One region of the Mesorhizobium sp. WSM3868 genome, then DNA from elsewhere that is predicted to be linked to it. Evidence: riboswitches for the same ligand, from Rfam matches in the RefSeq annotation. Region 1 holds a riboswitch; the other holds the start of a gene.
The links. A riboswitch is a leader RNA that binds a small molecule or an ion and turns the genes downstream of it on or off. The one in region 1 is predicted to bind S-adenosylmethionine.
Positions count from the first base shown of each region.

Region 2: linked by a shared signal. The riboswitch ahead of CK221_RS22715 (homoserine O-acetyltransferase) and the one ahead of CK221_RS08835 (O-succinylhomoserine sulfhydrylase) in region 1 are both predicted to bind S-adenosylmethionine.

Region 1 covers NZ_NSGB01000004.1:116,139-119,543, forward strand. The annotation lists gene CK221_RS08825 (ABC transporter substrate-binding protein) at 1-301, opposite strand, end outside; gene CK221_RS08830 (2'-deoxycytidine 5'-triphosphate deaminase) at 389-1,483, opposite strand; SAM riboswitch at 1,619-1,696, shown strand; gene CK221_RS08835 (O-succinylhomoserine sulfhydrylase) at 1,753-2,943, shown strand; gene CK221_RS08840 (ceramide glucosyltransferase) at 2,985-3,405, opposite strand, start outside.
Region 2 covers NZ_NSGB01000016.1:61,100-64,504, reverse strand. The annotation lists gene CK221_RS22725 (prephenate/arogenate dehydrogenase family protein) at 1-693, opposite strand, end outside; gene hisC (histidinol-phosphate transaminase) at 700-1,803, opposite strand; SAM riboswitch at 1,939-2,016, shown strand; gene CK221_RS22715 (homoserine O-acetyltransferase) at 2,106-3,275, shown strand; gene metW (methionine biosynthesis protein MetW) at 3,364-3,405, shown strand, end outside.

The DNA of each region.
Region 1 (3,405 bases):
TGCGTTCCTCGGTGATGCTCATCGAGGCGATGATGGCGTCGAATTTCTTGGCCTGCAGGGCCGGAATGATGCCATCCCAATCCTGGGTGACGATCTCGCATTCGACCTTCATCTGCGCGCAGAGCGCATTGGCGATGTCGATGTCGAAGCCTTCGACCTTGCCGTCCGGCGTGATGGTGTTGAAGGGCGGATAGGCGCCCTCGGTGCCGATCTTGATCTTTTCGGCCGCGTCTACCGAACCGACGCCGAGCGCCAGCATGGCGGCGGCCGCAGCCGACAGGATCCATCTGGATATCTGCATTTTCATCCCCTTGGCTTCAGTTGCTACATGGTCGGACGCAGCCAAGCACGGCGCGCCAGGCCGGGCAAGCACAGCCTGGTTGGGCGATCAGCGCGCGGCGCGGAAATGCTTGGAGAGCTTCAGCCCCTGCGCCTGATAGTTGGAGCCCAGCTCGCTGCCATAAAGCGCTTGCGGCCGCTTCAGCATATGCTCGTAGACGAGGCGACCGACGATCTGGCCGTGGTCGAGGATGAACGGCACCTCGTGGCTGCGCACTTCAAGCACCGCGCGACTGCCGCTGCCGCCGGCGGCGGAATGGCCGAAGCCCGGGTCGAAAAAGCCGGCATAGTGGACACGGAACTCGCCGACCAGCGGATCGAAAGGCGTCATCTCGGCGGCATAGAGCGGCGGCACGTGCACGGCTTCGCGAGAGACCAGGATGTAGAACTCGTCCGGGTCGAGCACGAGCTCGCCGGCCCCGCTCTTGTAGAGCGGTTCCCAGAAGTCGACCACATCCTGAGCGGCGCGCTTGTCGACGTCGACGAGGCCGGTGTGGTGCTTGCCGCGATAGCCGACCAGGCCGTCCTTGTCGCCGTCGAGATCGATAGAGAGCGCAATGCCGCCGCCGGAGATGTTGGGCGGCTCGGTCGCAACCAGCATCTCGGCGTGATGGAGGTCACGCAACTCATTCTCCGACAGCACCGCGTTGCCGGTGCGGAAGCGGATCTGCGACAGGCGCGAGCCGGCGCGCACGACGATCGGGAAGGTGCGCGGGCTGACCTCGAGATAGAGCGGGCCATGATAGCCGGCGGCGATCTTATCGAACTCATGGCCGCGGTCGGTCATGACACGCGTGAAAATGTCGAGTCGTCCGGTCGAGCTCTTCGGGTTGGCCGAAGCCGAGACTTCCGCCGGCAGCGCCAGGCCTTCCTGCAGCGGCACGATGTAGACGCAGCCCGTCTCCAGCACCGCGCCCTCGGCGAGATTGATCTCATGCAGCTTCAGCCGGTCCAGCTTGTCGGCCACCAGATGATCGGGACCGGGCAGAAAGGAGGCGCGCACGCGAAAGGCCTTGTCGCCCAGTCTGAGATCGAGGCTGGCCGGCTGGATCTGGTTGGTGTCGAGCGCGCGCGGCGACTTCAGCGCGCCCGACTGGAAGAGCGCCGCGATGTCCTGATCGGGAAGAATGCCTGTCTGCCGCAATGTCTGGCTCCGGGCGAAGTCATTGTCGTCGCAGTTTCCTGTCGCAAAACCGCGGGACACTTTTGCGGAGGCTGCCTGGTACAAACCTCTTAATCAAGCCGGCAATTGACGCAAGCGCGGTGCGGGTCTAAAGGGTCGTTATCCCGTGGTGATTTGGCCGGTCGGCTTGCAGCCACGTTAAACAAGTCGCTAAAGGACCGTCGGGCCGCAAGGCCGTATGGACCGGTTGCGACGTCGCGGCCGGTTTTTTTGTGTTTGGAAGCAGGGCGATGACCAAGACGCGTAACTGGAAACCTCAGACGGCACTCGTGCATGGCGGGACGCTGCGTTCCGGCTTCGGCGAGACCGCCGAGGCGATGTATCTCACCCAGGGCTATGTCTACGAGACGGCCCAGGCAGCGGAAGCCCGCTTCAAGGGGGAGGAACCCGGCTTCATCTATTCGCGCTACGCCAACCCGACCGTCGACATGTTCGAGAAGCGCATGTGCGCGCTGGAAGGCGCGGAAGACGCACGCGCCACCGCTTCCGGCATGGCCGCCGTGTCCGCCGCCCTGCTGTGCAGCGTCAAGGCCGGCGATCACATCGTTGCGGCGCGAGCCCTGTTCGGCTCCTGCCGCTGGGTGGTCGAGACGCTGGCGCCGCGCTATGGCATCGAGGCAACGCTGATCGACGGCACCGACATTGCCAATTGGGAAAAAGCGGTCAGGCCGAACACCAAGCTGTTCTTCCTGGAAAGCCCGACCAACCCGACGCTGGAAGTGGTCGATATCGCCGCTGTCGCCGCTTTGGCAAATTCGATCGGCGCACGCGTGATCGTCGACAACGTCTTTGCCACGCCGCTGCAGCAGAAGCCGCTGCAGCTCGGCGCCCATATCGTGGTCTACTCGGCGACCAAGCATATCGACGGACAAGGCCGCTGCCTCGGCGGCGTCATCCTGTCGGACAAGAAGTGGATCGACGAGAACCTGCACGACTATTTCCGGCACACCGGCCCGAGCCTGTCGCCATTCAACGCATGGACGCTGCTGAAAGGCCTCGAAACGCTGCCGCTGCGCGTGCGCCAGCAGACCGAAAGCGCCGGCAAGATCGCGGACTTCCTGGCCGGCCGGCCGGAGATCGCCCGCGTCATCTATCCGGGCCGGGCCGACCATCCCCAGGCGGATATCGTCAGGAAGCAGATGTCGGGCGGCTCGACGCTGATCTGCCTTGACGTCAAGGGCGGCAAGCAGGCGGCCTTCGCCTTGCAGAACGCGCTCGACATCGTGCTGATCTCGAACAACCTCGGCGACGCAAAGAGCCTGATCACGCATCCGGCGACGACGACGCACAAAAACCTCAGCGACGGGGCGCGCGCCGAGCTCGGCATCGGACCAGGCACGCTCAGGCTCTCCGTCGGGCTGGAGGATACCGATGACCTGCTCGCCGACATCGAACAGGCGCTCAAGGCGGCGAAGGAATGAACCGCCACGGCTGCAAAGAGCGCGCTTGAGCCGCAGCCGGCTCAAGCAATCTCTTCGAGTTCAGTCATCCCGCTGTTGCGGATTGTCATTGCGTTGCCACGCCATTCGACGGCTCCGCCAAGCCAGCCGCGCGCCCAGATGGCGGGAAGCATCGCGTCGCGCACGATCATCGCGGTGACGCTGCGCGGCGACAGATACCAGTCCTTTGACCAGGCGAGCATGCATTCGGGCACATAGGCGATCGCCAGCACGCAGAGCGCGGTCGTGGGCAGACTGACACCGGCGCTTGCCGCCGCGATCAGCGCCAGAAGCAGCGGAACGACCACACCGGTCAGGATTTCAGGCGCGAAGAACAATGGGAAGGTGACGCGGCGCAGCCGAGCCCAGCGCGCCTGGCGCGACCAGATTTCGGCGAGCGTGCGCTGGCCGAGCGGTTGCTCAAACGGCGCGGCGACGAGATTG
Region 2 (3,405 bases), on a different contig from region 1:
AGCGGCCAGTCGGGTAAAGTCGCGAAAACCGGAAGCGGAATACTTGATGACTTCCGTCTTGGTCACCGATTCCAGGTCGTCGGCGGTGCCGACGATGTTGTAGGCGATGATATGCGGCAGATGCGAGACGATGGCCAGGGTCATGTCGTGATGCTGCGGGTCCATCGTGTCGATGTTGGAGCCGCAGCGCCGCCAGAATTCGGAGAGCTTTTCCAGCGCCTCCGGATCCGTGCCCGGCAGCGGCGTGAAGATGCACCAGCGGTTGTCGAAGAGATCGGCGAACCCGGCATCCGGCCCGGACTTTTCCGTGCCCGCCAGCGGGTGCCCGGGGATGAAATGCACACCGACGGGCACATGCGGCTGCATTTGCGCGATCACCGAAGCTTTGGTTGAGCCGACATCGGTAAGGATCGCGCCTTTCTTCAGCGCCGGCGCGATTTCGGCCGCGACCTCGCCGGACGAGCCGACCGGAACCGAGACGATGACGAGATCCGCGTCGCGCACTGCGTCTTCGGCCTCGGTCGTGTAGGAATCGCCGAGACCCAGTTCCTCGGCGCGCTTGAGCGTCGATTGGCTGCGCGTCGCGATAGCGATGTGGCGCGCCAGGCCTTCGCGGCGGATGACGCGGGCGAGCGACGAACCGATCAGGCCGATGCCGACCAGCGCTATTCTTCCGAACATCGGTGCTGTCATGGTGCTTCAGCTTTTCAGAAATGTCTGGAGCGCCTCGACGACGCCGCGATTGGCCTCCTCGATGCCGATGCTCATGCGCAGCGCGTTGGAAAAGCCGTAGCCGGTGACGCGCCGCAGGATGTAGCCACGCGCACTGAGATAGTCGTCCGCGGCCGCTGCCGAATGCTTTTTGTTGTCGGGGAAGTGGATCAGCACGAAATTGCCGACGCTGGGCGTCACGCGCAGCCCGAGCCCGGTCAGTTCCTCGCTGACCCAGGCAAGCCACTTCTCGTTATGCGCCACGCTGCGTTCAATATGGGCGCGGTCGCGGATGGCCGCGATACCGGCCTCGATCGCGGTCGCATTGACGTTGAAGGGCCCGCGCACCCGGTTGATGGCATCGACGATATGCGCCGGTCCGTACATCCAGCCGATGCGTGCGCCGCCGAGGCCGAGCTTGGAGAAGGTGCGGGTCATGACCACGTTCTCCGAGCTCCCGGCCAGCTCGATGCCGGCTTCATAGTCGTTGCGCCGCACATATTCGGCATAGGCCGCGTCGAGCACCAGGAGCACGCTCTTGGGCAGTCCGGCATGCAGCCGGCGCACCTCCTGGAACGGCACATAAGTGCCGGTCGGATTGTTGGGGTTGGCGAGGAACACGATCCGCGTCGCCGGCGTCACCGCGGCGAGGATTGCGTCGATGTCGGCGCGCTCGTCCGTCTCCTTGACCGCCACCGGCTTGGCGCCGGCGGCTTGGATATAGATCTTGTAAACCATGAAGGCGTGTTCGGTGAACACGGCCTCGTCTCCTGGCGCGAGATAGGTCTGCGCCAGCAGCCCCAGGATCTCGTCGGAGCCATTGGAGCAGACGATGTTTGCCGGATTGAGGCCGTGCACATCGGCGATCGCCTCGCGCAGCCGGCGGGCGGAGCCGTCGGGATAAACGTCCAATTTGGCAGCCACCTCCCGGGCGGCCTCGATCGCCTTCGGCGAGGGCCCGAGCGGATTCTCATTGGACGACAGCTTGTAGACCTTCGTCACGCCGGCCGGCGCGGTACTTTTTCCCGGCACATAGGCCTCGATGTCCATGATGCCCGCGCGGGGCGTCGGACGTGGCTGATCCTGCTTCATGTCACAAATCCGTCGAGAGGCCCTGGTTCGAGGCCGCAGCGGAAATACAGGCCGTGGCCCCGAATGTCGAGGGCCGGCGCGCTCGCGCGTAGGCAGACCGTTGACGAAGCGCGGCGCTGGCCCTAGAAGAACAGCCGGATCTCCCGTGGTGATTTGGCCGGTCGGCTTGCAGCCACGTTAAACAATTCGCTAAAGGGCCGTTTGCAACCTGTAACCGGCTTTGCGAAGGCAGGCCGGTTTTTTGTTGTCCGTTGCCGGCCGGACACCGTATCGAAATCGATGCGGACTGGATGGGGAATGCAATGGCCGCTCAGCGCGCTCCAAGGACCAACCACGAGGCCGACCAACCGTCGAGCCCGGTGTTGCAGTTCGGTCCCGACAAGCCGCTAAAGCTCGATGCGGGCACCGTGCTGTCGCCGTTCCAGGTCGCTTACCAGACCTACGGCGCCCTCAACGACGCCCGCTCCAACGCCATCCTCGTCTGCCACGCGCTGACCGGCGACCAGCATGTCGCCAGCACCAACCCGGTGACCGGCAAGCCGGGCTGGTGGGAGGTGCTGATAGGCCCCGGCAAGATCATCGACACCAGCCGCTTTTTTGTCATTTGCGCCAACGTCATCGGCGGCTGCCTCGGCTCCACCGGCCCGGCCTCGACCGATCCGGCGACAGGCAGGCCCTATGGGCTCGACCTGCCGATCATCACCATCCGCGACATGGTGCGGGCGCAGCTGATGCTGGTCGATCATTTCGGCATCGAGAAGCTGTTCTGCGTGCTCGGCGGCTCGATGGGCGGCATGCAGGTGCTGCAATGGGCCGCAAGCTACCCGGAACGCGTCTTCTCCGCGTTGCCGATCGCCACCGGCGCCCGCCATTCCTCGCAGAACATCGCCTTCCACGAGGTCGGGCGGCAGGCCGTCATGGCCGATCCGGACTGGCACGGCGGCAAATATCTCGATTTCGGCAGGCGGCCGGAAAAGGGCCTCGCCGTGGCGCGCATGGCCGCGCACATCACTTACCTCTCGGAAGCAGCGCTGCACCGCAAGTTCGGCCGCAACCTGCAGGATCGCGAGGCGCTGACCTTCGGCTTCGACGCCGATTTCCAGATCGAAAGCTATCTGCGCCATCAGGGCATGACCTTCGTCGACCGTTTCGACGCCAACTCCTACCTCTATCTGACCCGCGCTATGGACTATTTCGACCTTGCAGCCGACCACGGCGGACGGCTGGCGGATGCCTTCGCCGGCACCAAGACACGCTTCTGCCTCGTGTCGTTCACAAGCGACTGGCTGTTCCCGACCGAGGAAAGCCGCTCGATCGTGCATGCGCTGAACGCCGCCGGCGCGTCCGTCTCCTTCGTCGAGATCGAGACCGATCGCGGCCATGACGCTTTCCTGCTCGACGAACCGGAATTGTTCGCGGCCATCAACGGCTTCATAGCCTCGGCCGCGCGCGCAAGGGGGCTCAGCCTATGAACGGCGCGCGATCTCTGTGTCCTGGCCGCACTTCTGAGGCGCCGAGATTCCCATTGGCCGCAAATGCTCAAAGGCCGGAGGTGTGCCCATGAGCGTTAATCGCGCCCAGCGCGTCGACCTCGAAGTCGTC